Regions from separate parts of the Streptomyces sp. NPDC050617 genome, predicted to be linked through region 1. Evidence: riboswitches for the same ligand, from Rfam matches in the RefSeq annotation. Region 1 holds a riboswitch; each other region holds the start of a gene.

Region 1 (9,545 bases):
GCCGCCTCGCGGACCTCATCCAGCGCGGCGACTGCGCGCTCGGCGACGTGGCCATCACGGTCCTCGACGAGGCCGACCAGATGGCCGACATGGGCTTCCTGCCGCAGGTCACCCGGCTCCTCGACCAGGTGCGGCCGGACGGCCAGCGGATGCTGTTCTCCGCGACGCTGGACCGCAACGTCGACCGGCTCGTACGCCGCTTCCTGAACGACCCGGTGACGCACTCCGTCGACGCGTCCGTCGGCGCGGTCTCCACCATGGAGCACCACCTGCTGCACGTCTCGGACGACGGCAAGCGCGACGCCGTGACCCGGATCGCCGCCCGCGAGGGCCGCGTGATCATGTTCGTGGACACCAAGCGCGGCGCGGACCGACTGGTCAAGCGGCTGCTGGCGAGCGGCGTACGGGCCGCGGCGCTGCACGGCGGCAAGAGCCAGCCGCAGCGCAACCGCACGCTGGACCAGTTCCGCACCGAGCAGGTCACGGCGCTCATCGCGACCAACGTCGCCGCCCGCGGCATCCACATCGACGGCCTCGACCTCGTCGTGAACGTGGACCCGCCCGTCGACCACAAGGACTATCTGCACCGCGGCGGCCGCACGGCGCGCGCCGGCGAGTCCGGCACCGTCGTCACGCTCGTTCTGCCGGAGCAGCGGCGCGAGATGAGCCGGATGATGGTCACGGCGAAGATCACTCCGCAGGTCGCGAAGGTGGGGCCGGAGGACGCCGAACTGGCGCGCATCACGGGCGCGCGCGTGCCCAGCGGCGTCCCGGTCGTCATCACGCCGCCGGCGCCGACGCAGCCCCAGGGCGGCAAGCCGAAGTCGCGGTCCTCGCGCTCCTCGGGCGCGTCGCGGCCCTCGCGGCCGGGCGCGGGCTCCGGGGGCGGTTCCGGCTCGGGCGCGGCGTCGGGCTCCGGCGGTCGTGGCCGGGGCAGCCGCGGCGGTCGCGGCCGTACGTTCCAGGGCTCGGGATCGGGTACGGGAACGGGCGCGGGTACGGCCTCCGGCGGCGGCGGGCGCGGCGGTAACGGGCGCGGCTCCAGCGGCAGCGGCAGCGGCGGCAATGGCGGGTCGGGACGCGGGCGGGGGCGGACTTCGGCGGCCTGACGGCTGCTGTTCTTTCTCGTCTCTTCTCTTTCTCCTTTCTCTTCTCTTCTTTCTCTTCTTTCTCGTCTTTTTCTCGCTGAGGTGGGGTGGAGTGGGGGTGGCGGGGCGCGCGGTGTCGTGGCGCGCTCGGCTCTCCTGACGTGCGCGCCTGTACGGGCCGCTCGCACGCTCCCCGACGCACGCCCTGACCAGCGCGTACGCCCGTAGCCCGCTTCGATCCGCCGTCGACGGCCCCGTTTGGCGGGGGCGGTCGGCGGCCACCCGATTGGACGAGCAGCGGTCGCCGGGACCGGCGGCGCCCGGAAGCCTGGGAGAGGCGCCGCGCGGGACGGACCGGTCAGGAGAGAACGGTGGGGAAGCGAGGCACCGGAGGCCGGGGACGCAGCCGGGGACGCGAGGGCGCGCCCGCGGGGGTGTCCTCGCGACCGTCCATGGGGATGTCCGCGGGGATGTCCGCCCGACCGTCCGCGAACGGGCTCTCCCGCCGCGCCGTGATCGCCAACCGCCTGGCGCTCTGGCTCCCCGCCGTGCTCATCGTCGGCGGCGTCCTCTTCGACGTCCTGACCCCGCCGAAGTACACCGGGGCCCCCTTCCTGTCGGCCGCTCCGCTGGTCGCGGCACCGCTCTTCGGGCGGCGCGGCACGGCGGCCGTCGCCGTCGCGGCCGTGGCCGCCGCGGCCGGGACCAACGCGTACCACCGGGCGGTGAACTCCTTCGAGACCGCGACCAAGACCGCGACCGTCCTGACCGTCGCCATCCTCGCGCTCGGCATCAACCGCATCGTGCGCCGCAGCGACCAGCAGCTGGAGTCCGCGCGCGGCATCGCGGAGGCGGCCCAGCGCGCCGTGCTGCCGACGCCCCCGGCCAGTATCGGCGTGGGGCTGTGCGTCGCGGCGCGCTATGTGGCGGCGCAGGCGGACGCCCGTATCGGCGGCGATCTGTACGCGGTGCAGGACACTCCGCACGGCGTACGCGTCATCGTCGGCGACGTCCGGGGCAAGGGACTGGAGGCGGTCGAGGCGGTCGCCGTCGTGATCGGCGCGTTCCGGGAGGCGGCGGAGCAGGAGGCGACCCTGGAAGCGCTCGCGGCGCGGCTGGAGCGGGCGTTGCAGCGGGAGGGGGCGAGACGGGAGGGGCTGGACCAGTTCGAGGGGTTCACCACGGCCGTACTCGCGGAGGTGGCGGTGACGGGGGCGGAGCCGGGGGCGGGATCGGAGTCGGAGTCGGCGTCGGAGTCGGGGGCGGTGACGGGGGTGGAATCGGCGTCGGAGCCGGTATCGGGGCCGGAGTCGGATGGCGCGGTGCTGCGCGTCGTGAACCGCGGCCACCCGCCGCCGCTGCTGCTGTACGCGGACGGCAAGGCGGTGGAGGCATCGCCGGAGGTGCCGGCGCTGCCGCTGGGCATGGGCGACCTGGGCGTATGGCCGGACCGGGTGGACGTATGGGACTTTCCGGCGGGAACGACGCTGCTGCTGTTCACGGACGGGGTGACGGAGGCCAGGGACGAGCGGGGCGTCTTCTACGATCCGCAGGCCCGGCTGAACGGGCGGCTGTTCGACGGGCCGGACCTGCTGCTGGAGGAACTCGCGGCGGATGTCGCGCGGCATACGGGCGGGGGGACGTCGGACGATATGGCCCTGCTGGCGATCCGGCGGGGCGGGAGCGGGGGCGGAGGCGCGGGCCCGAGCGGGGGCGCGGGCCGGAGTGGGAGCGCGGGCCCAAGCGGGGGCGGGAGCGCGGGTCCAGGCGGGAGCGGGGGCGGAGCGGGGCGGCTGCCGGGGGCCGGGGATCGGGAACACGGTGCGTAGTGGATCTTGATCACTGCGCATAACGACTGGTGCACGATCGCCGCCGAGGGGTTTCGGCTGCTGCGACGACTCGACCGCTTTCGCCGACGCGTGTCCATAAAGTCCTCACCAAAGCCTGCGCGGATTACGGGCAACAGCTTGGTATCCGGGTCTCGCTTCTATTAACGTTCGATAACGCAGCGCGGTCGTCACAACCGCCGCAAGAGGCGGCACCGTGCGCCTTCGCCGAATCCCGCAGGCACCAGCAACACCGGCAACACCGTACGTACCCAGCACCATCGGCAGCACCGGCAACACGAGGCACCAGGGAACCGGGGAACCACCAACCTTGGGGTGAGTCGGACGCCTTCGCGAGAAGGGGCCCGTAGGAGACCTTCCTGCTCCGAACCCGTCAGCTAACCCGGTAGGCGAGAAGGAAGGAAAGGAGTGCGCCCCCGTGGCGTCCAACAAGCCTGCCCTCGACGAGCCGATGTACGAGCCGGCGTACGAGTCGATGTACGAGCCGACGCACGCTCGGTCGTTTGAGCCCCCGTACGAACCCGCCGTACTTGCCGAGCCTGCCGCATCCGCCTCCGGTTTCGAGACCGTTGAGGCCGGCCCGGTCCCCGACGCCCACGCCGCCGCCGCGCACTTCGCAGCGGATGGTGGAGCGGACGCTGAAGTGGACGCTGAAGCGGACCCCAATGAGGGCTGGTCGGGGGAGCGGGGCGCGGAGCTGTGGGAGGAGTGGAACCCCGCCGAGGACCCCGCGGGCCCGGCCCGCGGCAAGCACCGGGTCGGCAAGCAGCGCGGCGGCACGATGGCCCGTAGCGGAGCGGTGCTCGGCGTCGGTGTCATCGCGGCGGTCGGGGCGGGCGGCATGGCGAGCGCCAAGGACCGCCCGGCGCCGCCGATATCCGTGCCCGACCTGGCGCATCTGGCCGATCAGGTGGGCGAGTTGCCGGGGAAGCTGCCGGCCGTCGAGGACCTGCCGGGCATCGGCTCGCTCGTAGCGGACGACTCCGCTCCGGAGACGGCGGGGGCTTCTGAGGCTTCCGTTGCGGATCAGCAGCCGCTGTCCCGGATGGGCCTGTCCGCGGAGGACGCGGCGAACGGCGTCGCCGACGCGGGTGAGGCGCTCCGCGCCCGCATCCTTCAGCAGGCCGAGCACCAGCAGTCCGCCGCGGCCGACGAGTCGCGTGATGCCGCCGCCCGAGCCGCGGAGGCCGAGGCCGCCGACGCGGCGGCGAAGCGGAAGGCGGATGCCGAGGCAGAAGCGGAAGCGGCGGCCAAGCGGAAGGCCGAGAAGGCGGCGGAGGCTGCGGAGGCGGCTGAGGCCGCGAAGGCCGCCCACCAGAAGGCGGAGGGGAAGCCGGGGGCGACGGCGCAGGGCACGGCGCAGGCTCAGCCGACGGGCTCGTACACGCTGCCCGTCGGCTCGTACACGCTTACCGCCGGATTCGGCCAGTCGGGCGACATGTGGTCCGCCAACCACACCGGGCAGGACTTCGCGGCGCCGACGGGTACGCCGATCAAGGCGGTGCACGGCGGCACGATCACGCAGGCCGGGTGGGCGGGTTCGTACGGCTACCGCACGGTGCTCACCCTGGACGACGGCACTGAGCTGTGGTTCTGCCACCAGTCGTCGATCTCCGTGACCTCCGGAAAGGTGAAGACGGGCGACGTCATCGGCCGGGTCGGCGCGACCGGCAATGTCACCGGCCCCCATCTGCACCTGGAGGTGCGGCCGGGCGGGGGCGCCCCGGTGGACCCGATGACGTGGCTGCGGGGGCACGGCTTGAAGCTGTAACGGGCGGGGCCGGCGGGTTTCTTGGGGCCATGTGGCTTAAACGGAACGGACGGGTCCGTCCGCACCGTAAAGGCGTCCGGGCGAGGCGTTAAATGGGCTTATGGCTGAGAAGCGCAAGAAGATCGGAAACCTGTCCGTCCACCCGCTCTGCCTCGGAGGCAACGTCTTCGGCTGGACGGCCGACGAGGCGGAGTCCTTCGCCGTCCTGGACGCCTATACGGCGGCGGGCGGCAACTTCATCGACACCGCCGACGTCTACTCCGCCTGGGTCCCCGGCAACTCGGGCGGCGAGTCCGAGACCGTCCTGGGCGACTGGTTCGCGACCCGCGGCAACCGCGAGGACATCGTCCTGGCCACCAAGGTCGGCGCGGGCGTCCCGGAGAAGCGCGGTCTGGCCGCCAACGGCATCAAGGCGGGTGTGGAGGAGTCCCTGCGCCGGCTGCGCACCGACTACATCGATCTCTACTACACGCACTACGACGACGAGTCCGTACCGGTGTCGGAGTTCCTCACGGCCCTGGACGAGCTGGTGCGGGAGGGCAAGGTCCGCGAGATCGCGGCCTCCAACATCACGGCGGACCGGCTGGAGGAGGCGCTGACCTTCTCCGACGCGGAGGGCCTGGCCAAGTACGCAGCGCTCCAGCCGCGGTACAACCTGGTCTCGCGCGACACGTACGAGGGCGACCTGGCCACCGCCGCCGCGCGCCACGGGCTGGCGGCGGTCCCGTACTACGCCCTGGCGTCGGGCTTCCTGACCGGCAAGTACCGTCCGGGCGTGACCGTGGACAGCGCGCGGTCGGGCACCGCCGCCGAGTACGTACGGACCGAGCGCGGCCGGCGCGTTCTGGAGGCGCTGGACAAGGTTGCGGAGGCCCACGGCGCCGAACTGGCGACGGTCTCCCTGGCCTGGCTCGCCGCCCAGCCGACGGTGGCCTCCCCGATCGCGAGCGCGCGCAACACGGGGCAGCTGCCGGCGCTGCTGGCGATGGCGGATCTGCGGCTGACGGCTGACGAGGTGGACCTGCTGACGGAGGCGTCGAAGTAGGAGCGGAAGCAGGGGGGAGGGGCGGGGAGAGGCGGGGCGGCCGGGCCCCGCTCCCCCCTCGCCTGCTACCCCCGCCGCTCGACGGCCCAGGAGGCGAGGGCGACGCCGCCGGCGACGGCGAAGACGGAGGGCCAGGCGCCGACCTTCTTGGCGAGCGGGTGGGAGCCGGCGAAGGCGGCCACGTACAGCCCGGTCAGCGCGGCGGCGGCGCCGGTCCCGGACCGCTGCTGCCACTGCCGCGCCGCGACGGCGCCGGCCGCGGCGAGCGCGGCCCCGCCCAGCGGCCGCTTCTTGGTCCACCGGGCCACCCCGTAACCGCCGACCAGCCCGCCGGCGGCCACTACAGACGTCGGAACCCCAGCCATTGCGCAACCTCCACGATCCGTGACAAGACAATGCGACAAAACAACTCGAACGTTTCCTCGACCCTACGCCTGGGGGGTGCGGAGGCGGACACCCGATGATGAGGTGCGACTTTCCGCGGGGGAGGAAGTAGGAGGAGAGTCGGAGAAGCAGGACAGGGGGACCGTTCCTGCTGGGCAGCAACTGCCCATGCCTACGCCGATCTCGTACGACCGGGTGCTCCTGGCCCGACTGGTCCGCCGCCAACGCGGCCTCGCCACGCACGCACAGTTGCGCGCCCTAGGGGTCTCCCAGGGCGCGATCTGGAACAGGGCACGCGAGAACGGTCCGTGGCAACGGGTGCTGCCGCGCGTCTACCTGCTCCATTCCGGGGTGCCGGACGCGTTCCAGCGCCTGCTGGCGGCGGTGCTGTACGCGGCGGGGCAGCGCGCGGCGGGGGCACCGCTGTCGGGCAGGTCGGCACTGCTGACAGGCAGGGCGGCGCTGCACATGGCACCGGGTTCCACGACGCGGCACGAGGCGGCGCGACTGGCACCGGTGGAGGTGCTCATTCCGGACGACCGCCGGGTCGTGGACGCGGGTTACGTCCGTGTCATCAGGACCCGTCGCTGGCCGGCCCGCCACCTGCTGGTCGAGAGCATGCCCATCACCGGGGCGGCCCGCGCCGCCGCCGACATCGCGGCCCGCTGGACTGGCCGCCCGAACGGCCTGCGGGCCCTCCTCACCGCGACGGTCCAGCGCGACTTCTGCACGGCGGGCGACCTGGTCGACGAACTCACCGCGGCCGGCCTGGACCGCAGCCCGACGGTCGCGAGGGCGGCGGAGGAACTGACGGCGGGCGTGGCCTCGTCGGCGGAGGGCAAGGCAAGAGCGGCCATCGCGAAGTCCCCCCTCCCGGCTCCCCTATGGAACCCGGACCTCTACACCGCCGCCGGCGAATTCATCGCAAGCCCGGACGCGTACTGGCCGGCGGCGGGCGTAGCCCTGGAAGTCGACTCCGCAGCCCACCACTTCCTCCACCCTGACCGCCACCCCTCCCGCCGCCAACGCCTCGAATCCCACGCCATCCACGTCATCACCACCACCCCCACCACCCTGAACACCACCCCAGCCGCCTTGATCACATCCCTGACCAGGGCCTTGACGACGGGATACCGGACGGGGCCGCCGCGGGGGGTGCGGGTGGAGACGGAGTAATCAGAAGCGGCGCGCTGACCGGGCCAGCGGTCTGGACGTACTCCTTCTCGGCAAAGCCCAGTTGAGCGGTGAAGCCAGCGATGGCTTGAGGCGGGCGACCGCCTACTCACCGTCCTGAGGGAGCGGTTCGGAGGGGCCTCCGCAGGACTCCACGAGGACATGGAACTCCTCCTGGCTCGTCCAGTGCCCGTCGTCGTACCTCTTTTCCTTCCGGGCACCGATCCGCTTGATGCTGATGGTGTCCTCGCGCCAGCTGTCGGTGGGCTTTTCGCTCATAGAAATGTTCTCCTCGCGGATACCAATGGGAATGGGCGTAGAGACAGGCAGGACGAAATGGCCCGGCGCCTCCGGGCGGTGCAGATATTCGACTGTGGCGCGGGTGGGCAGGAGATTCTTCCGAGGGTTATGCCGTATCGGTCATGAGGGACGCGCGCATCGCGGTCTCCGCGTAGTCGGTGAGCCCGGCAGCCATAAGAGCCAGTGCCAAGCGCATGACATCGGCATGGCTCCGCTTCCGGCCGTTGGCCAGCAGGGCTTCGGCGAGGCCGGGCTGCTGCCTTCGGCAGAGTTCGCGGATGGTCTCTGCAACCTGTCTGGGCGCCGCCGTGCTGACCGTCGCCGAGATGAGGTTCAGAACGTCCTGGCGGCGGCCAGCGGCTTGGTGCGCGACCATGACGTCGGCCGTCTTGCCAGCAGGAGTGCTTTCCCCGCTGTGCCGGTCACTGCGCCGGTCCCCATCTTTGCGCTTGCCGGGCAGCACGGCAGTCGAGGGGTCCTCAGCCGCGGGCTCGTCGGGAACGGCGCTGACCGGCGCGAGAGTGGCCACACGTGTGGCCGCGGCGATGTCGCGGAGCTCCAGCAGATCCTCCAGCTTGACGGGGACAACGCCGGTGGGCGTGTGCCGTATGACGTCCGAGTAGAGCTTCCTGATCTGGTGCGGAAGCGGCATCCGGCGCGCGTGCCGGTAGCAGGACAACGTGGACGGATGCACTTCCAGCCGGGCGGCCTTCCGCTCCTCCCCTTCTACCGGCATCGAGTCGATCAACTTACTGAGCATGGACGCGAAGCGTTGCCTGGAGGGGCTGCTCCCTTCCCAGAACCCCTCTTTGAGCTGCCCTGTCAGCGGCACGAGTGTCTCCCCTTCTGTGTTGGATGCGAGGCGTCACTTCATTCTGGACTATCCCACTGACAACGCCTCGATAGCGCAAGGGGTTTGACGGTCCGTCGTGTTTGCGTTCCCCACGCTCACCTCTTTGTGGTTCATCGCTGGCCGGCTTTGTCTTTGCGCTTGGCCGCAAAGATCCGTTCAGGCTTGTTTCGTCCTGTGAGTTCAAGTCGAATAGAGGCGGGAGGTCCGGCGACAGAGGCCGGACCGGCTGGGGCCCGTCGGATGGGCCGGAAGGCGGGAAAACGTGAACATCGAGGAATTGCCGTCCTGGGAGGACGGGAGCCGGGGCACCATGGTCCGGTGTGCCCTGTGGCTGGTGCAGGTGGTGCGCGTCGGGGAGGTCTTCACCAAGACCGAGCTCCGTGAGGCGTTCCCGGAGACGTCCCAGATCGACCGCCGGATGCGGGACTTGCGGGACCGCGGCTGGCGGATCGACACAAACCGTGAGGACAAGACGCTGGACCCCAGCGAACAGCGCTTCGTCGAGATGGGGGCACCGGTCTGGAAGAAGGGACAGGCGAAGCCGAAGACGGCGGCTATGACGGTGTCGGCGAACAGGCGCCGCGAGATCATCGCTGCCGACGGCCACATGTGCCGGGTCTGCGGCATCGCCGGCGGTGAGCCGTACGAGGGGAGCCTGGAGACCGCCCAGCTCGATATCGCCCGGCGGGAGGTGCGGAAGCCCGGCGGCACGACGGCTACCGAACTGGTCACGGAGTGCCGGAAGTGCCGGGTAGGAGGCCGTGGCAGTCACGCGGATCTGGAGAAGCTGCTCAGCGAGATTGAGCAGATGAGCGACATCGAGCAGGATCACTTCGCGCAGTGGGTCGGAGAAGACCAACGGGACTTCAGCACGATGGAGCGTCTCTGGGGCCTGTACCGGACGATGCCGGCGGAGTCACGGGAAGCGGTCCGCGGAGCGCTGAGGAACAGGTAGAGCGTAGCCCTGAAAGTCCATTGAGGAGAGTAATCACGTGCCGAAGTTTTCCCGCCCCCCGAAGGCAGACGAAAATTATGACCTGGTCAGCAAACGGCTGAAGGAGGCCCAGGAGCCCGGTAAAACGCC
Region 2 (9,545 bases), on a different contig from region 1:
GGGGTGTCTGTCGTACGGGGGCGGTGTCTGTCGTACGGGGGGCGGGGTCGTACGGGCCGGTGTCGCGCAGAGGCGGTGCCGTACGGGCCGGTCTTGCGCGCCGGGGCGCCGGGCGGCCCCGGCAGCCCCGCACGGAGGCAGGCGCCCGGCCCGGAGGGGCCCCGTCAGCGCCGCCCGTCGGCCTTGTCCACCCCGTCCCAGAGGTTGTCGGACCAGGAGCGGCCCGCGCCTCCCTGGTCCTTCGGCCGCTTGGCGTCGCCGCCGCCGTCCACCACGCTGTAGCCGGTCTCCCCCGGCCGTACGTAGTGCAGGTGCTCGCGCGCCTGCTGCTCGATGTACGCCGGGTCCTTCAGCCGCGCCTTCTCCTCGCGCAGCCGCTTGACCTCCTCGCGCGCCTTCTGCGACTGCCGCAGCTGGTCGCCGATGTCCGAGCGCTGGGTGATGAACTGCCGCATCGGGTAGGCCAGGGCGACGACCAGCGAGCAGACGACGAGCGCGAGGAGCGCCGCCCGGCCGGTGAGGCGGTTGCGGCGCACGGGCCGGGTCCGGTAGACGCGGGCGGCGGCCTGCTCGCCGAGCGCCTTGAGCCTGGTCGCCGTGGAGAACCGATCCGCCGGCACAGCCGCCTCCCCTGTCTCGCCTGTTGCGTCGCCCTCGTCACCCGTGCGACCCGCGTACGTACACGTCCCCGGCAACGGTACGGGACCGGTGCCGGGGACGCTTCGCTTACGCGCTCAGCCGCGTACGGCCGTGTTCCGCGAGCTCGCGGGCGGTGGTGTCAGCCCTTGAAGCGCGGGAACGCGGAGCGGCCGGCGTAGACCGCCGCGTCGTCGAGGATCTCCTCGATGCGCAGCAGCTGGTTGTACTTGGCGACGCGCTCGGAGCGGGCCGGGGCGCCGGTCTTGATCTGGCCGCAGTTGGTGGCGACGGCCAGGTCGGCGATGGTGACGTCCTCGGTCTCGCCGGAGCGGTGGGACATCATGCACTTGAAGCCGTTGCGCTGGGCCAGCTCGACGGCGTCGAGGGTCTCGGTCAGCGAGCCGATCTGGTTGACCTTGACCAGCAGGGCGTTGGCGGCGCCCTCCTCGATGCCGCGGCCGAGCCGCTCCGGGTTGGTGACGAACAGGTCGTCGCCGACGATCTGGACCTTCTCGCCCAGCTTGTCGGTGAGGACCTTCCAGCCCGCCCAGTCGTCCTCGTACAGCGGGTCCTCGATGGAGACCAGCGGGTAGGAGGCGACGAGCTCCTCGTAGTACTCCGTCATCTGCGCGGCGGAGCGCTCCTGGCCCTCGAAGGCGTAGACGCCGTCCTTGTAGAACTCGGAGGCGGCGACGTCGAGCGCCAGCGCGATGTCCTGGCCGGGCGCGTAACCGGCCTGCTTGATGGCCTCGATGATGAGGTCGAGCGCCTCGCGGTTCGAGCCCAGGTTCGGGGCGAAGCCGCCCTCGTCGCCGAGGCCGGTGGACAGGCCGCGCTCCTTCAGCACGCTCTTGAGCGTGTGGTAGACCTCGGCGCCCCAGCGCAGCGCCTCGGAGAAGGACTCCGCGCCGATCGGCGCGATCATGAACTCCTGGATGTCCACGTTGGAGTCGGCGTGCGAGCCGCCGTTGAGGATGTTCATCATCGGCACCGGCAGCAGGTGCGCGTTCGGGCCGCCGAGGTAGCGGAAGAGCGGCAGGTCGGACGCCTCGGAGGCGGCGTGCGCGACGGCGAGGGAGACGCCGAGGATGGCGTTGGCGCCGAGCGAGGACTTGTCCGCGGTGGCGTCCAGGTCGAACATCGCCTGGTCGATCAGGCGCTGCTCGGTGGCGTCGTAGCCGACGAGCTCCGGGCCGATCTGCTCGATGACGGCGAGGACGGCCTTCTCGACGCCCTTGCCCTGGTAGCGGTTGCGGTCGCCGTCACGCAGCTCCAGCGCCTCGAAGGCACCGGTGGAGGCGCCGGACGGCACGGCGGCACGGCCCGTGGAGCCGTCGTCGAGGCCGACCTCGACCTCGACCGTGGGGTTGCCTCGCGAGTCGAGGATCTCGCGAGCTACGACGACGTCGATGGACGGCACGAGTGTCTCCTTCATGGGGTGACTGGTTTCTGCACCCCGAGCCTAACGGGCCGGGGGACGTCCGCCCGCGCGCAGCCCGGACCGTGAGCGGAAAAATGGGCCGAAGAGCCAGATCAGAGGATGAATGACGGCGTTGTTCGCCGAAGGGGGAATGGGGCGGGAACCGGACAGGTCCGAAGGACCGGCGACGGGCCCCGGATATGCGAGTGCCCCGCTACGGCGCGATCGGGGGGGGGGATGGCGCGCCGGAGCGGGGCGGTCTCTCATGAGCGGAGAGACGGGGGCGGCGGTGAAGCCGCCCCCAGGGAACGGATCAGCTCAGGTGGAGCTGCTGACCCGGGTAGATCAGGTTGGCGTCGGAGACGATGCCCTTGTTCAGGTTGTACAGCTTCTGCCAGCCGCCCTTGACGCCGTGCTCCTTGGCGATCTTGCCGAGGGTGTCGCCGGACTTGACCTTGTACTCGCCGTCGCCCTTCTGGATGGACTTCGGCGCGACGGGCTTCGGCGCGGCCTGCTTGGGGGCCTGCTGCTTCGGAGCCTGCTGCTTCGGCGCGTAGTGCTTGGGGGCCTGCTGCTTCGGCGCGGCCTGGCGCTGGCTGCGGTCCGCGTGCTGCGTGCCGCGGCTGCTGGAGCCGGTGTCGACGCCGGCGGCGGGGCCGCCGGAGGTCAGGTTGCCGGCGCCGGCGCAGGACCAGGCGCCCGGGCCCTGCATGGCGAGCAGCTTCTCGGCGGTGGCGATCTGCTGGCCCTTGGTGGCCTGGTCGGCGCGCGGGGCGTACTGGGTGCCACCCGCGGCGGCCCAGCTGGACTGGTTGAACTGCAGGCCGCCGTAGTAGCCGTTGCCGGTGTTGATCGACCAGTTACCACCGGACTCGCACTGCGCGACCTTGTCCCAGGTGGAGACGGAGGCGGCGGAGGCCGAGGTGGCGCCCATCAGCGGGACGGCGACAGCGGCACCGGCGACGCCGGCGAGCGTGGCGACACGGACGGCCTTGGACGGACGGCGGTGCTTGCCCTTGGAGATAAGCATGTTGGTTTCCTCACCGACGCCTACGAGGTGAGCTGTCGGGTTCGGGCTGTGAGCTGCCCGGCCTCGTGTGCCGGAGCACACGGGGCTTCACCCCTAGCCGTCCCGGTCCCCGTCGGTGTCGACGGGCCGTTCCGGCGGCCTACCTGGTTCCCCCGCTCCTGCCTACGGCGCTTTCGCGACGAATCCAGCGACCGCCGGCAGGATTCGGCGTGGCGATCGTGGTGCTCACGGTGGCGAGCGGTGACGACGTTAAACACACTGCCCAGGAGGGTTCAAACCCCCCTCCCTGACGGCAGTTGCCTCTACTTACCCACAGAAACAGCGCATTTCCGCAGGTGAGAGACGGTAGGGAAAGATCGGACAGGCGGGGAACCCGGGACTGTCAACGAGACCCATGTCTCACTTTCCGCCGGAACGGACATACCGCCCGTACCGTCGGACTCACGTCCCGAGATCAAGCTTTTGACCAGGGAAAATGAGATCGGGGTCGCTTCCCACGGTGCTGTGGTTGCGTTCGTAGAGGGTGTTCCAGCCGCCGGAGACGGAGTGCTCCTCCGCGATCACGGACAGGCTGTCTCCCGACTGCACCGTGTAGTCACGGGGGGCCTGTTGGGGCGTACGGGACGCGTGCCCGCCGCGCGATTCCCCGCCGCGCGAGGCATGCCGGCCGCCGCTCCGCCCGCCGTCGTCCCGCGCGGGGCCTTCGGCGCCGTCGCTCCCCTTGCTCCCCGCGCTCCCCTTCTCCCCCTCATCGGAACCGCCGCGGTGCCGGCCCTCGCCGGACGTCGGTGTGCCCGTGGCCCCGGTCGCGGGGGTGGTGGGGTCGGCGGAGGTCCCAGGGGGCGTGGAAGGGGTGCTGGAGGGCGTCTGGGAGGGCTTGCCGCCGGGCTCGGGGCTCTCGGCCGAACCGGACCCCTTCTTACCGGCGTCCGCCTCACCGGTCCCCTTCTTACCCGGATCACTCGAATCACCCGGGCTGCCCGGACCGCCCGTACCGCTCGGCGTCGTGCTCGGCCCGCCCTTCGGGGAGTGGGTCTTGCCCGAGTCCGTACGGTCGTCGCCCGAGGAGCCCTTCGACGGCCCCGAGCTGTGCGACGGCGCGGGCGACTGGGCGGAGGGCTTCGAGGAGGACTCGGCGGACGGCTTCGAGGAGGGCGCCTCGGAGCTGCCGGGGTCGACGCCGGGGGCCGCGCTGCCGCGCGTGAGACCGGAGGCGACCGCGCAGCCCGACCAGGGCTTGGTGCCCTGGTCGTCCAGGATCTTCTGGGCCACGGCTATCTGCTGGGCGCGGCTGGCCAGGTCGGGTCTCGGCGCGTACGCCCTCCCCCCGTACAGATCCCAGGTCGACTGCGACAGCTGGAGCCCGCCGTAGAAGTCGTTCCCTTTATCGGCGCTCCACGTTCCGCCGCTCTCGCATTGGGCGACGCGGTCCCAGGTCGCGGTGTCCGCGGCGTTCGCACCGGTGGCCGCGAGCAGCGGCATGGCGATTCCGGCGCCCGTCACCCCCGCCGCTACGACGATGGCCGGGACCTGACGGGGGCGGCGGTGTCGACCGTTCCCGGTGCGCATGCGGTTGCCTCTCGTGTGACGGCTGAGTTGTCGGTTGTCGAGTCGTCGGTTGCCGAGTCGTCAGTTACTGAGTCGTCAGTTACTGAGTTGTCGGTTGCCGAGTTGTCGGTTGAAGATAGCGACGCGCTCAGACAGTCACAAGCCGATGTAGCCGAGGTCACGCGGAGGTCACATCGCTTGACGCTTCGTCACTTCTGGCGGGGCGTGAACTCCACGGGCAGCGTGCGCAGTCCGCGCATGATGAGTCCGCCGCGCCACCGCAACTCCTCCGGTTCCGCCGCGAGGCGCAGGTCGGGCAGGCGGCGCAGCAGGGTCGCGAGGGCGGCCCGGCCCTCCAGCCGGGCGAGCGGCGCGCCGATGCAGTAGTGGATGCCGTGCCCGTATCCGAGGTGCTGATTGTCACGTCGCGAGAGGTCGAGGGTGTCCGGATCGGCGAACCGCTCCGGATCGCGGTCCGCCGCCGCCAGCACGACGAGCACGGGGTCGCCGGTGCCGATCCGCTGCCCGCCCAGCGTGATCGGCTCGGTGGCGAACCGCCAGGTCGCCAGCTCCACCGGCCCGTCGTAGCGCAGCAGTTCCTCGATCCCGGTGGCGAGCAGGCTCTCGTCGCCCGCGTCCAGGGCCCGCTGCAGCCGCTCACGCTGGCCGGGGTTGCGCAGCAGCGCGTACGTGCCGTTGCCGATGAGGTTCACGGTCGTCTCGAACCCGGCGAACAGCAGGATGAACGCCATCGCCGCCGCCTCGTTCTCGCTCAGGTGCTCGCCGTGGTCGGAGGCCCGGATCAGCCCCGAGATCAGGTCGTCGCCGAGGTCCGAACGCTTGCGGTGGATCAGCTCCGCCAGATACGTACGCATCTTCTTCACGGAACGGGCCACCCCGCCGCGCGGCCCGCCGCCGTGCCGGATCATCATGCCCGCCCAGTCCCGGAAGTCGTCCTGGTCCTCGCGGGGCACGCCCAGCAGATCGCAGATCGCGTAGATGGGGAGCGGAAAGGCGAACTCATGGATGAGGTCGGCGCTGCCCCGCGCGGCGAAGGCGTCGATGAGGCCGTCCGTCAGGTCCTGTACGCGCGGCGCGAACTCCGCGACCCGGCGCGGCGTGAACGCCTTCGAGACCAGCCGCCGCAGCCGCGTGTGGTCCGGCGGGTCGATGTTCAGCAGATGCGTCATCAGGTTGGCGCTGCGCTCGCCCGGAATGCCGATCTTGCCCTTGCCGTGCGCGGCCTCGGAGTGGTGCACGGGGTTCTTCGACAGCCGCCCGTCGGCGAGCGCCTGCCGGGCGTCCGCGTACCGGGTGACGAGCCATGCCTCGACCCCGCTGGGCAGCTCGGTACGGCGTACGGGCGCGTGCTCGCGCAGCCACGCGTACGCGGGGTAGGGGTCGGCGGCGAATTCCCAGCTGAAGAGTGCGGGGACGGGGGCGTCGGCGTTCTTGTCGTGCACCCCCCGACGCTATAGGAGCCCGCACCCGCCGCCCGAGGGGCGTTCGGGCCTACGTGTGTCCCCCGCCGCCGCTGCCGAAGCCGCCGCTCCCCCCTTCGTTCCACTTGCGCGGCTGCTGCTCCGGGTCGCTGTGGCTGTCCGGGTCCGTCAGCTCGTGCGGCAGGTAACGGTGCCCGTCCGGAGCCAGCTCATCCGTAGCCCGCCCCTCCTTCACATAGCCGAGCGCGTCCCGCTCCCCGTCATGGCCGGGGCCGTGATCGGCGGCCACGGGCCCGCCCCCGCCCTGTTCCTCCGGCGTCTGCCACGAACCGGCTCGCTCCTGCGGCTCCTGCGGCGGAGCGGGCTCCTGCGCCCGCCGCTTGCGCCCGAAGGCCACAGCCCCGATCAGCAGGGCCACCACGATGATCCCGATGGCCAGCGGAGCAATCCCACCACGCAGCCCGTTATCGGCAGCGAGATCAAAAATCTCTGAGTGCATGGCACTGGGGTACCCCCCGATCGCCCAGACATGTCGCCCCATAGGCCGAACGGGTGTACGGACGCAGCGACCCCACTCCGCGGAGCGGACTGCCTGGCGGACCGGCGGGTGAGCTGGACCAGGCACGGCGAGGCCCCGTCCGCATCGGGCCTGGCGGGGCAGGCTCAGTCGTCGGTGACGGTTTTGGCGGGGGTGGGGGTGGGGGTGGGGGTGGACTCCGCGGCGCGGATCGTGTCGCGGTAGGTGCGGGCGGCCGCGCGCAGGGCCGTCTCCGGTTCCGTCCCCTCCGCCTCGGCCCGCACGGCGAGCGCCAGCAGCTCGTACCCGATGCCGGGCCCGTTCGGCGCCTCGACGTCGAGCCCGGCCCCGCGCGCCCGGGAGGCGAGCTTGGCGACGAGGGCGAGGGCGGGCTGGCCGAGCGGTACGCCCTCGGTGACCGACTCGCGCTGCTTCTCGATCGCCTTGGTCCGCATCCAGTGCTCCCGCACGTCTTCGGCGCTCTCCGCGCTCTCCGCCCCGAAGACGTGCGGGTGCCGGTGGATGAGCTTGTCGACGATGGTGCCCGCGACATCGTCGATGGCGAACGGCTCGTCCGGGTCGTCCTGGGCGATGCGCGCGTGGAAGACGACCTGGAGCAGCACATCGCCCAGCTCCTCGCGCACAGCCTCCCTGTCTCCTTCCTCGATGGCTTCGAGCAGTTCGTAGGTCTCCTCGACCGCGTACTTCGCGAGGTCCTCGTGCGTACGGACCCCGCTCCATGGGCAGGCCCGGCGGATCCGGTCCATGACCTGCACCAGGTCGAGCAGGCGCGCCCCCGGCAGGTCGTACGAGCCCGGCAGCAGCTCCAGCGCGGGCATCCGCTCCCGGCCGGAGCCCGCGAGCCGGGCGAGCCCGGCGGTGAGCGCCGACTCGCCCTCCGCCGAGGTGAGGACCACGGCGGTGCGCCCGCCGTCCAGGCAGTAGCCGACCAGCTCACGGGCGTCCGGCACCGCCCGCTCGGCCTCGACGCCGGCCTCCCCCAGATACGGCAGCTGAGGGTGGCCGGGGTCGGCGCACAGCACCCGGTCGGCTGTGCGCAGCACCTGCCAGGCGGGCCACGACAGCAGACCGGGGGCGACCCGGTGGCTGGTGGTCAGCAGGACGATACGGCCGGGGTCGGCCGCACCGTCCGCGGGCCCGGCGCCGCCCTGCGGGGCGGCGGCGCGGTGCGGGGGCGCGATGTCGTGGCGGTCGGAGCCGTCCGGCGCGGAAGCGTTCACGCCGTCGAGCGTAAGCGACCGCTCACATCTGCTGCTCGGGCGGAGCCGTGGCCGCGCGCAGCCACGGCTCACTGGCGGCCTGAGCGGTGCCGCGCCTGGCGTCCCAGCTGCCGTAGCGCGGATTGACGTCGACGCCGATGGACTTGGACGTCGCCATCAGTACCTGGTTGGTGCGGGCGGCCCCCAGCCGCTGGTCCAGCTTGGCGCGGGTGTAGTCCATCTTGATGGCCTGGTCGATCTGGCCCGGCGCGACGCCCAGCGACAGGAACCTGGCCCGCACCGCCTCCGCACCGCCGTTCGCCTTCTCCAGCGCGGCCCGCTGCCGCTGCACCTCACGGCGGGTCACGCCGACCCCGTTGTCCTCGGCGGCCTTGTCCACGATCCGGTACTGGATGAGGCGGACCAAAGTGTCCTGGCCGAGCCTGGGGCTGGCCGCGACGAGCTGCTCGGCCTGCGGCGAGCCCCGCTGCGCGTCCCGTACGTCCTTCACCTGGGCCTGGAGCTGGGACACGCTGATCCGGTCCTTGCCCACGACGGCTGCCGCGCCGGGATGCGGGGTGGAGCCGCACGCGGTGAGCAGGGGGGCCGCGACCAACAGTGCGGCGGCGGAGACGGAGAGCGCAGTCCTGCGGCGGTGCATGGAGCCTCCCGGCGAAGATCTTTTATTGCAAGGGCCGTGATGACAAGGGCCGTACGAAGCCCCTCCTGGAGGGGGTGGCGGTCGGATGACGAGCGGATGACGGGCGGTCGCATCGAGCTGGCGTTGATCGATGTTAGGGAGTCCGCGTGATCCAGGCCACTGATTCGACCAACGATTCGGGGCCGGTTGGGATACGAACGGAGATGCGGCGCGCTGGTGACGGTGTGACAGGGGGAACAGCCTTCCGGCTATGGGCCGTTCCGCACAGATTGCTCTCCTTCCTGGCTTCTGCGCCGACGCCTCCCTCTCTCCCCGGCTCAGCCCCCGCCCAACCCTTACCCGACCTCGGTCCTTGCCCGGTCTTGGTCCTTGCCCAGCCCCCGATCCTTGCCCGACCTCGGTCCTTGCCCGGCCCCCGAGCCCAGCCCCTGGCCCTTGACCGGCCCCGACCGGGTCGCTCCGGGCACCCGATCACCCTGGGCGGCCGGTCGCTCCGGACACCCGGCTCCCTGGGCGGCCGGTCACTCCGAGCGCGCGGTCACTCCGAACCGCGGTCACTCCGGGCGCGCGGTGCCGTCCGTCAGTCCGTCGTACAGGCCCTGTACGAGCTGCTCGCCGAGCCGCCCGGCGAGCCTCAGCGACTCCTCGAAGGAGGCGAGGGCCCGGAAGCGGCGGCCGTAGCGCCGCTGGTCGGACAGGGGTATGCGCGGCAGTTGGAGCCGGCGGACGTCAAGCCGGGTGGGGGTGGAGGCGTAACTGCTGGCCTGGCGCTGATTGGCGGTGCCGCGCAGGAATCCGGCGAGGAACCACGGATCGAGGGTGGCCGGGTCGGGCCGCAGGAGGTGCAGCCCACGGCCGAGCGCCGCCCCGGCGCTCGCCGCGTCGATGACACGGGCCACGGTGACATCGCCGAGGACGGGCACCACCACATCGCCCTCCTCGATGAGGATGGGTTCCTCGGCCGCGCCTTCGGGGAGCGTACCCGACGGCTCGGAGCCCGCTATGGCGTCATGGTCCGTCAGGACAGGAGGCGCGCCTGTCGGATCGGGGCTTGCGCCGCTCCCCCCG
Region 3 (9,545 bases), on a different contig from region 1:
GGTGGTGCTCTCCGAGGACCACCTGACCCCGGTCGCCGCGGTCTGCCTCTGGTACGACGTCGGTTCCCGCCACGAGGTCAAGGGCCGTACGGGCCTGGCTCACCTCTTCGAGCACCTGATGTTCCAGGGCTCCGCGCAGGTCAAGGGGAACGGCCACTTCGAGCTGGTGCAGGGCGCCGGCGGCTCCCTGAACGGCACCACGAGCTTCGAGCGCACCAATTACTTCGAGACCATGCCGGCCCATCAGCTGGAGCTCGCGCTCTGGCTGGAGGCCGACCGGATGGGCTCGCTGCTCACCGCGCTCGACGAAGAGTCCATGGACAACCAGCGGGACGTCGTCAAGAACGAGCGCCGCCAGCGTTACGACAACGTGCCTTACGGCACGGCGTTCGAGAAGCTGACGGCCATGGTCTACCCCGACGGCCACCCCTACCACCACACGCCCATCGGCTCGATGGCCGACCTCGACGCGGCCTCCCTGGAGGACGCGCGGGCCTTCTTCCGCACGTACTACGCCCCCGGCAACGCGGTCCTCTCGGTCGTCGGCGACATCGACTCCGAGCAGACCCTCGCCTGGATCGAGAAGTACTTCGGCACCATCCCCTCGCACGACGGCAAGCAGCCGCCCCGCGACGGGACCCTGCCCGACACCATCGGCACGGAGCTGCGCCAGGTCGTCGAGGCCGAGGTGCCCGCCCGCGCCCTGATGTCCGCCTACCGCCTGCCGCACGACGGCACGCGCGAGGCGGACGCCGCCGACCTCGCCCTCACCGTCCTCGGCGGCGGCGAGTCCTCGCGGATCCACAACCGCCTGGTCCGCCGGGACCGCACCGCCGTCGCCGCCGGCTTCGGGATGCTGCGGCTGGCGGGCGCGCCCTCCCTCGGCTGGCTGGACGTCAAGACGTCCGGCGGGGTCGAGGTGCCGGCCATCGAGGCCGCGGTCGACGAGGAGCTGGCCCGGTTCGCCGCCGAGGGGCCGACCCCGGAGGAGATGGAGCGGGCCCAGGCCCAGCTGGAGCGCGAGTGGCTGGACCGGCTCGCCACGGTCGGCGGGCGCGCCGACGAACTGGCCCGGTTCGCCGTGCTGTTCGGCGACCCGCAGCTCGCGCTGTCCGCCGTGGGGCGCGTACTGGACGTCACCGCGGAGGAGGTGCGGGCCGTCGCCGCGGCCCGGCTGCACCCCGACAACCGCGCGGTGCTCGTCTACGAGCCGACCGAGCCGGCGGAGACCGAGCCGGCGGACGCCGGGCAGGCGGCCGACGGAGCCATCGAAGACATCGCGAAGAACGCCGAAGAGCAGGAGGCGGGCCAGTGAGCGACACCGTGGCCACCACCACCATGCAGTTCCACCCGCAGCCGCAGCCCGGCGCCCCCACCCCGTGGGCCTTCCCGGCCCCCGAGCGCGACCAGCTGCCCAACGGCCTCACGCTGCTGCACTGCCACCGCCCCGGCCAGCAGGTCGTCGCCGTGGAGGTCAACCTCGAAGCGCCGCTGGAGGCCGAGCCGGCCGGGCTGGACGGCGTCGCCACGATCATGGCGCGCGCCCTGTCCGAGGGCACCGACAAGCACTCCGCCGAGGAGTTCGCCGCCGAGCTGGAGCGCTGCGGCGCCACCCTCGACGCGCACGCCGACCACCCGGGCGTCCGGGTCTCGCTGGAGGTCCCGGCCTCCCGGCTGCCCAAGGCGCTGGCCCTGCTCGCCGACGCGCTGCGGGCGCCGGCCTTCGCGGACAGCGAGATCGAGCGGCTCGTGGGCAACCGCCTCGACGAGATCCCGCACGAGCTGGCCAACCCGGCCCGGCGGGCCGCCATGGCGCTGTCCAAGCAGCTCTTCCCCGCGGGCGCCCGCATGTCGCGGCCCCGCCAGGGCACCGAGGACACCGTCCGGAACATCGACGCCGCGGCCGTACGGGCTTTCTACGAGGCGCACGTACGGCCCGCCACCGCGACCGCCGTGGTCGTCGGCGACTTCACCGGCGTCGACCTGGCCGAGGCCCTCGCGGACACGCTCGGCACGTGGACCGGCGGCACCGCCGAGCCGTATCCGGTCACGCCCATCACCGCCGACGACACCGGCCGGGTGGTGATCGTGGACCGCCCCGGCGCCGTGCAGACCCAGCTGCTCATCGGCCGGATCGGCCCCGACCGGCACGACCGCGTCTGGCCCGCCCAGGTCCTCGGCGCGTACTGCCTCGGCGGCACCCTCACCTCGCGCCTGGACCGCGTCCTGCGCGAGGAGAAGGGCTACACCTACGGTGTCCGCTCCTACGCCCAGGTGCTGCGCTCCTCGGAGCCCACGGCCCTCCAGGGGTCCACGGGCGCCTCGCTGCTGGCCATCAGCGGCTCGGTGGACACCGAGTCCACCGGACCGGCGCTCGCGGACCTGTGGACCGTGCTGCGGACGCTGGCCGCCGAGGGGCTGACGGACGCCGAGCGCGACGTCGCCGTGCAGAACCTCGTGGGCGTCGCCCCGCTGAAGTACGAGACGGCCGCCGCCGTCGCCGGGACGCTCGCCGACCAGGTCGAGCAGCACCTCCCGGACGACTTCCAGGCCCAGCTGTACGCGCGCCTCGCGGAGACCGGCACGGTGGAGGCCACCGCGGCCGCCGTCAGCGCCTTCCCGGCCGACCGGCTCGTCACGGTCCTCGTCGGCGACGCCGCGGAGATCCAGGGGCCCGTCAAGGCGCTCGGCATCGGAGAGGTGACGGTCGTCTCCGGCTGACCGCCGGGAAAAAGGACCGCGATAACGGCAGGACCCCCATAACGGGGTGAGTGGGGCGCGAGGGACCTTTGGGGCCTTCGCGCCCCGCTGTATGTCCGGTTTATCGGAGAGGTTGCCTTTCTGCTGTGTGGCCTAGGGCACAAAATCGCGGTTCTGTTTGCCGATTGAAAGAAGCGCCGAATAAGTTCGTGGCGGTTGTCCGTCAGATGTGAGTCGCATCCGCGGCCCCGGGCAACCATCGCCGAGTCCCCGAGATGGCGTGAGCCAGGGGAGCCGGGGACCCACACGTCCCTGGGGTGAATCGGACCCCTTCCCGGAGGGGCCCGTAGGAGACCTTCCTGCTCCGAACCCGTCAGCTAACCCGGTAGGCGAGAAGGAAGGAAAGGATCAGCCGTACCTATGGCGTTCACCCGTGCCACCGGGAAGCACCGTCGTCCGAGCCGCGCCGTGCGCGTCGGCGCCAACGCGGCGGGGGTCGCGACCCTGGCCGCGACCGGCGTCGTCGCCGGCCTCGCCTCCCCGGCCCTCGCGTCCGGCGGCGACCGCGCCCCGCAGGTCGAGGACACCGGCCTCACCCAGGCCGTCGTCATGAGCAACGACGTCGCCGACAGCATCGGCGCCCAGGCCGACACCCAGCAGCACGCGGCCGAGGCGGCCGCCGCCAAGGCGAAGGCCGAAGCCGAGGCCAAGGCGAAGGCCGCCGAGGCCAAGAAGCGCGCCGAGGAGGCCAAGCGGAAGGCCGACGCGGAGCGCGCCGCCAAGGCGAAGGCCGCCCGAGACGAGGAGCGCAGGCGGCTCAACGCCTTCGTCCTGCCGGTCGACGGCTCGTACGTCTCCACCGGCTACAAGGCGTCCAGCGGACTGTGGTCCTCCGGCAGCCACACCGGCGTCGACTTCCACGCCGGCCAGGGCTCCTCCGTGCACGCCGTGGGCGCGGGCACCGTCGTGGAGGCCGGCTGGGGCGGCGCGTACGGCAACAACATCGTCATCAAGATGAACGACGGCACGTACACGCAGTACGGGCACCTCTCCTCCATCGGCGTCTCCGTCGGCCAGACGGTCACTCCGGGGCAGCAGATAGCCCTCTCGGGCGCCACCGGCAACGTCACCGGCCCGCACCTGCACTTCGAGGCCCGTACGTCCCCCGAGTACGGCTCCGACATCGACCCCGTCGCGTACCTGCGCGCGCACGGCGTCAGCCTCTGAACCTCGCACAGAAGGCCCCGGCCCTCCCGGCCGGGGCCTTCTGCGTGCGCGAGTGCCGCCTGTACGCACGCAAAAGCCGCGGCGACCGTGAGAACAGTCACCGCGGCCCGTCGCCGCGCGCGGCCGTGCCGCGCCGGTGGAAACCGAATCAGACGGTCTCCGGGAGCTCCTCGAGGCCCTCGGCGACCAGCTTCGCGAGGCGGTCGAGCGCGGCCTCGGCGTCGTCGGCCTCGGAGGCGAGGACGATCTCCTCGCCGCCCTGGGCGCCCAGGCCCAGCACCGCCAGCATGGAGGCGGCGTTGACCGGGTTGCCGTCGGCCTTGGCGATCGTCACGGGGACGCCCGAGGCGGTCGCGGCTCGGACGAAGATCGACGCGGGGCGGGCGTGCAGCCCCTCGGCCCAGCCGACGGTGACGCGGCGCTCAACCATGGTGTTGCCCTTCAAGTCGTCATTGGTTGTCTAGACCAGTCTCTCACGGTGCCGCCGTCGCTCCTGCGGAGACGTCCGGCGCCGCGCCGCCCCCTGCTCCCTCCTCCATTGTGCCGCCCCGCCCGCCGTCACCCGCCTCCACCTGCCGTGCTCCCGCGCCCGCCGCGCCCCTCCCCACCCTGCCCCGACCCTCCGGTGTCCGCGAGCCGAGCTCTGTCGGCGCCCGGTCGTACGCTGGCCCCATGCACACGCCGTCGGAGCACGCCGCGTACCCGACCCACTGGGAAGCCGATGTCGTGCTGCGCGACGGCGGCACGGCTCAGATCCGGCCCATCACCGAAGCCGACGCGCAGCGCCTGACCAGCTTCTACGAGCAGGTCTCGGACGAGTCGAAGTACTACCGCTTCTTCGCCCCCTATCCGCGCCTGTCCGACCGCGACGTCCACCGCTTCACCCACCACGACTACGTGGACCGGGTCGGCCTCGCCGCCACGGTCGGCGACGAGTTCATCGCCACCGTCCGCTACGACCGCATCGACGCGCGCGGCATGGCCGCCACCGCCCCCGCCGACGAGGCGGAGGTGGCGTTCCTCGTCCAGGACGCGCACCAGGGCCGCGGCGTCGCCTCCGCCCTCCTCGAACACATCGCGGCCGTCGCCCGCGAGCGCTCGATCCGCCGGTTCGCCGCCGAGGTGCTGCCCGCCAACACCAAAATGATCAAGGTCTTCACGGACGCCGGGTACACCCAGAAGCGCTCCTTCGAGGACGGCGTCGTCCGCCTCGAATTCGACCTGGAACCCACCGACCAGTCCCTCGCCGTCCAGCGGGCCCGCGAGCAGCGCGCCGAGGCCCGCTCCGTGCAGCGGCTGCTCGCCCCCGGCTCCGTCGCCGTCGTCGGCACCGGCCGGGAGCCCGGCGGCGTGGGCCGCACCGCCCTGCGCAACGTCCTGGCGGGCGGCTTCACCGGCCGTACGTACGCGGTCAACCGGGCCTTCCCGGCAGGCGCCTCGCGGCTGCTCCCGGAGGACGTCCCCGCCTACCGCTCGGTCGGCGACATCGGGGAGACCGTCGACCTGGCGGTCGTCGCGGTCCCCGCCGACCAGGTGCCCGCAGCCGTCGCCGACTGCGGCGAGCACGGCGTGCAGGGCCTCGTCGTGCTCTCCGCCGGATACGCCGAGAGCGGCCCCGAGGGCCGCGACCGCCAGCGCGAACTGGTCCGCCAGGCCCGCTCGTACGGCATGCGCGTCATCGGCCCCAACGCGTTCGGCCTCATCAACACCGCCTCCGGCGTCCGGCTCAACGCCTCCCTCTCGCCCGAGCTGCCCGCCGCCGGACAGGTGGGGCTGTTCTCCCAGTCCGGCGCCATCGGCATCGCGCTGCTCTCGGGACTGCACCGCCGCGCGGCCTCGCTCGCGGGCGTCTCCACCTTCGTCTCGGCCGGCAACCGCGCCGACGTCTCCGGCAACGACTTCCTCCAGTACTGGCACGACGACCCGGAGACCGCCGTCGTCGTCATGTACCTCGAATCCATCGGCGACCCGCGCAAGTTCACCCGCCTCGCCAAGCGCACCGCCGCCGTCAAGCCGGTCGTCGTCGTCAAGGGCGCCCGGCACGGCGGCACCGCCCCCTCCGGCCACGCCGTGCCCACCACCCGCATCCCGGACGCCACCGTCTCCGACCTGTTCCGGCAGGCCGGGGTCATCCGCGTGGACACCGTCACCGAACTCGCCGACACCGGGCTGCTGCTGGCGGCCCAGCCGCTGCCCGGCGGCCCGCGCGTCGCCATCCTCGGCAATTCGGACTCCCTCGCCCTCCTCACCTACGACGCCTGCCTCACCGAGCGGCTCCGCCCGCTGCGGCCGCGCGACCTCACCACGTCCGCCGGGCCGGCCGACTTCCGCGCGGCGCTCGCCGACGCCCTCGCCGACGACCTCTGCGACGCGGTCGTCGTCACCGCCATCCCCTGGGTCGGCGACGCCTCGGCCGCGCAGCTCGCCCAGTCCCTGCGCGAGGCGGTGGCCGCCGCCCCGACAGCGAAGCCGGTGGCCGTCGTGCACCTCGAAATACCGGGCCTGGCCGAGGCGCTGGCCGCCCCGCGGGAGGACCCGGAAGCCGCGCCGGGCCCCGCCGCGGGCGGCATCCCCTCCTACCCCGCCGCCGAACGGGCCGTACGGGCGCTGGCCCAGGCCGCCCGGTACGCGCAGTGGCGCAAGGGGACCGCCACGCCCGGGCGGGTCCCGGAGTACGAGGACATCGACGAGGCCGGGGCCGCGGCCGACATCGACGTGCTGCTCGCCGCGCACGGCGAGGCCGCGTACGGGCGCGCCGCGCACGCGGGCGGCGACGCCCCGGCCGCACCCGCCCCCCGCTCCGTGCAGCTGTCCGCCGCGGACACCCAGCGGCTGCTGGCCCGGTACGGCATCCCCGTGCTGCCCGCGCTCCCCGCGCCCGGCCCCGACGAGGCCGTACGCGCAGCCGAGCGGCTCGGCTACCCCGTGGCCCTCAAGCCCACCGCGCCGCACCTGCGCCACCGCGCGGACCTCGGCGGGGTCCGCCTCGACCTCGGCGGCGAGCGCGAACTGCGCCGCGCCTACGCCGAGCTGACCGAGCTGCTCGGCAAGCCCGAGGAGCTGCGGCTCGTCGTGCAGTCGATGGCCCCGCGCGGCGTCGACACGGTCGTACGGGCCACCATCGACCCGGCCGTCGGCGCGGTGCTCTCCTTCGGGCTGGCCGGGGCGCCCTCCCTGCTGCTCGGCGACACCGCGCACCGGCTCGTACCGGCCACCGACCGGGACGCCGCCGAGCTGATCCGGTCCATCCGCACGGCCCCGCTCCTCTTCGGCTGGCGCGGCACCACCCCCGTGGACACCAAGGCGCTCGAAGAGCTCCTGCTGCGCGTCTCCCGCCTCGTCGACGACCACCCCGAGGTCGTCGCGGCCGACCTGGAGCCCGTGGTCGTCGCCCCGCACGGCCTCCAGGTCCTGGGCGCCGCCCTGCGCCTCGCGCCCCCGCCCGTCCGCACCGACCTGGGCCCCCGCCGACTGCCCGCCTACTGAGACCCATACGCCCCGTAGGATGGGCGTATGGCGAAGACCGGTACGACGACCCAAGGGCTGCGCGCGGCGATCGAGCGCAGCGGCTACTACCCGGCCCTCGTGGCCGAGGCGGTGGAGGCCGCCGTGGGCGGTGAGCCGGTCGTGTCCTATCTGGTTCACCAGGAGACGACCTTCGACTCCAACGAGGTCCGCCGGCACGTCACGGTCCTCGTGCTGACCGGCACCCGCTTCATCGTGAGCCACACCGACGAGCAGGCGGCCGACGGCACCTCGCCGTCGCCGTACGCCACGACCTCCACCGAGTCCGTGAAGCTCGGCCGGATCTCCTCGGTGGTGCTCAGCCGCGTCGTGGCCAACCCCGAGTCGTACACCCCCGGCACCCTGCCCCGCGAGGTCGTGCTGACCATCGGCTGGGGCGCGGTCGCCCGCCTCGACCTGGAGCCCGCCGCCTGCGGCGACCCTAACTGCGAGGCCGACCACGGCTACACCGGCTCCTCCACCGCCGACGACCTGAGCCTGCGCGTCAGCGAGGCGGGGGACGGGCCCGACACCGTGCGCCAGACCCTGGCGTTCGCGCAGTCCCTGTCCGAGGCGACGGCGGCGACCGGCCGCTGATGACCGACTACGCCTCCGGTCCCGCCACGTCCTGGCAGGACCCGCACCCGCTCGACCCCCGTTCCGCCCCCCTCCCGCGCTACGGCGCGGGCGCCCTGTCCGACCTCCTGCCCGCCGTCGCCGCGGGCCTGGAGGTCCCCGGCATCACCTCCGGCCTCCACCTGGAGCCCGCCGACCGCGCCTGCGTGTTCCTGATCGACGGCCTCGGCTGGGAGCTGCTGACGGCCCACCCCGCCGAGGCCCCGTTCCTGCACTCGCTGCTGGGCAGCTCCATGAACGGCACCGGGCAGCCGATGACCGCGGGCTTCCCCGCCACCACGGCCGCTTCCCTGGCCTCCGTCGGCACCGGCCTGCCGCCCGGCGCACACGGCCTCCCCGGCTACACGGTCCGCGACCCGGCCACCGGTCAGTTGATGAACCAGCTGCGCTGGCAGCCCTGGACCGACCCGTACGTGTGGCAGCCGTACCCCACGGTCTTCCAGCTCGCCGACGCCGCGGGCGTGCACACCTGCCAGGTGTCCGCCCCCGACTTCCAGCACACCCCGCTGACCAAGATCGCGCTCAGCGGCGGGACCTTCCACGGCCGGCAGCTCGGCGAGGACCGCATGGACCTCTCCGCCGACCGGCTGGCGGCCGCCGACCGCTCGCTCGTCTACACCTACTACAGCGAGGTCGACGGGGCGGGCCACCGCTTCGGCGTCGACTCGGACGAATGGCGCGGCCAGCTGATGTACGTCGACCGGCTCGCCCAGCGCCTCGCCGAGCAGCTGCCGCCCCGCTCCGTCCTGTACGTCACCGCCGACCACGGCATGATCGACATCCCCTTCGACCCCGAGTCGCGCATCGACTTCGACGAGGACTGGGAGCTCGGCGCGGGCGTGGCGCTCCTCGGCGGCGAGGGCCGCTGCCGCCATGTGTACGCGGTGCCGGGCGCGGCCGGCGACGTGCTGGCCTGCTGGCGCGAGGTGCTCGGCGAGCAGATGTGGGTGGCGGGCCGCGACGAGGCGATCGAGGCGGGCTGGTTCGGGCGGCCCGGCGACGGCGTGGACGAGCGGGTGCGCGGCCGGATCGGCGATGTCGTCGCCGCCGCCCGCGACGACATCGCCATCGTGGCCTCGCGGACCGAGCCGAACGAGTCGAGGATGGTCGGCCTGCACGGCTCGATGACCCCCGTGGAGCAGTTCGTTCCGCTCCTCGAAGTACGCACCTGAACCTCTGTTCCCCCTCCCGCATCCCGCCCCACGCTCCCGCACGACCGAAAGGCCCCCGCCCCCTCATGTCCGAGCTGGTGTTCTTCAGCGGAACGATGGACTGCGGCAAAAGCACACTCGCTCTGCAGATCGAGCACAACCGCTCGGCCCGCGGCCTGCAAGGGATGATCTTCACCCGCGACGACCGGGCGGGGGAGGGCAAGCTCTCCTCCCGGCTCGGCCTCGTCACCGAGGCCGTCGAGGCCGCGGACGGCTTCGACTTCTACGCGTACGTCGTCGCCCACCTCTCCGCGGGCGGCCGGGCCG

The links. A riboswitch is a leader RNA that binds a small molecule or an ion and turns the genes downstream of it on or off. The one in region 1 is predicted to bind cyclic di-AMP.
Positions count from the first base shown of each region.
Region 2: it holds a riboswitch for cyclic di-AMP, as region 1 does, so the genes downstream of both, AB0I49_RS34190 (transglycosylase family protein) here and AB0I49_RS16790 (peptidoglycan DD-metalloendopeptidase family protein) in region 1, are expected to answer to the same signal.
Region 3: it holds a riboswitch for cyclic di-AMP, as region 1 does, so the genes downstream of both, AB0I49_RS00365 (M23 family metallopeptidase) here and AB0I49_RS16790 (peptidoglycan DD-metalloendopeptidase family protein) in region 1, are expected to answer to the same signal.

Region 1 is NZ_JBFAIS010000011.1:24,879-34,423, reverse strand. It holds gene AB0I49_RS16800 (DEAD/DEAH box helicase) at 1-1,109, shown strand, start outside; gene AB0I49_RS16795 (PP2C family protein-serine/threonine phosphatase) at 1,559-2,917, shown strand; cyclic di-AMP (ydaO/yuaA leader) riboswitch at 3,193-3,342, shown strand; gene AB0I49_RS16790 (peptidoglycan DD-metalloendopeptidase family protein) at 3,354-4,706, shown strand; gene AB0I49_RS16785 (aldo/keto reductase) at 4,807-5,751, shown strand; gene AB0I49_RS16780 (hypothetical protein) at 5,817-6,116, opposite strand; gene AB0I49_RS16775 (hypothetical protein) at 6,304-7,311, shown strand; gene AB0I49_RS16770 (hypothetical protein) at 7,414-7,587, opposite strand; gene AB0I49_RS16765 (hypothetical protein) at 7,715-8,440, opposite strand; gene AB0I49_RS16760 (hypothetical protein) at 8,724-9,416, shown strand; gene AB0I49_RS16755 (transcriptional regulator) at 9,454-9,545, shown strand, end outside.
Region 2 is NZ_JBFAIS010000038.1:16,689-26,233, forward strand. It holds gene AB0I49_RS34180 (septum formation initiator family protein) at 165-620, opposite strand; gene eno (phosphopyruvate hydratase) at 779-2,059, opposite strand; gene AB0I49_RS34190 (transglycosylase family protein) at 2,373-3,089, opposite strand; cyclic di-AMP (ydaO/yuaA leader) riboswitch at 3,092-3,236, opposite strand; gene AB0I49_RS34195 (transglycosylase family protein) at 3,531-4,658, opposite strand; gene AB0I49_RS34200 (cytochrome P450) at 4,847-6,100, opposite strand; gene AB0I49_RS34205 (DUF6479 family protein) at 6,150-6,578, opposite strand; gene AB0I49_RS34210 (nucleoside triphosphate pyrophosphohydrolase) at 6,743-7,798, opposite strand; gene AB0I49_RS34215 (SurA N-terminal domain-containing protein) at 7,860-8,477, opposite strand; gene AB0I49_RS34220 (N-6 DNA methylase) at 9,032-9,545, opposite strand, start outside.
Region 3 is NZ_JBFAIS010000001.1:82,699-92,243, forward strand. It holds gene AB0I49_RS00355 (pitrilysin family protein) at 1-1,315, shown strand, start outside; gene AB0I49_RS00360 (pitrilysin family protein) at 1,339-2,721, shown strand; cyclic di-AMP (ydaO/yuaA leader) riboswitch at 2,951-3,107, shown strand; gene AB0I49_RS00365 (M23 family metallopeptidase) at 3,121-3,927, shown strand; gene AB0I49_RS00370 (HPr family phosphocarrier protein) at 4,076-4,357, opposite strand; gene AB0I49_RS00375 (GNAT family N-acetyltransferase) at 4,600-7,413, shown strand; gene AB0I49_RS00380 (DUF5998 family protein) at 7,441-8,028, shown strand; gene AB0I49_RS00385 (nucleotide pyrophosphatase/phosphodiesterase family protein) at 8,028-9,239, shown strand; gene AB0I49_RS00390 (thymidine kinase) at 9,305-9,545, shown strand, end outside.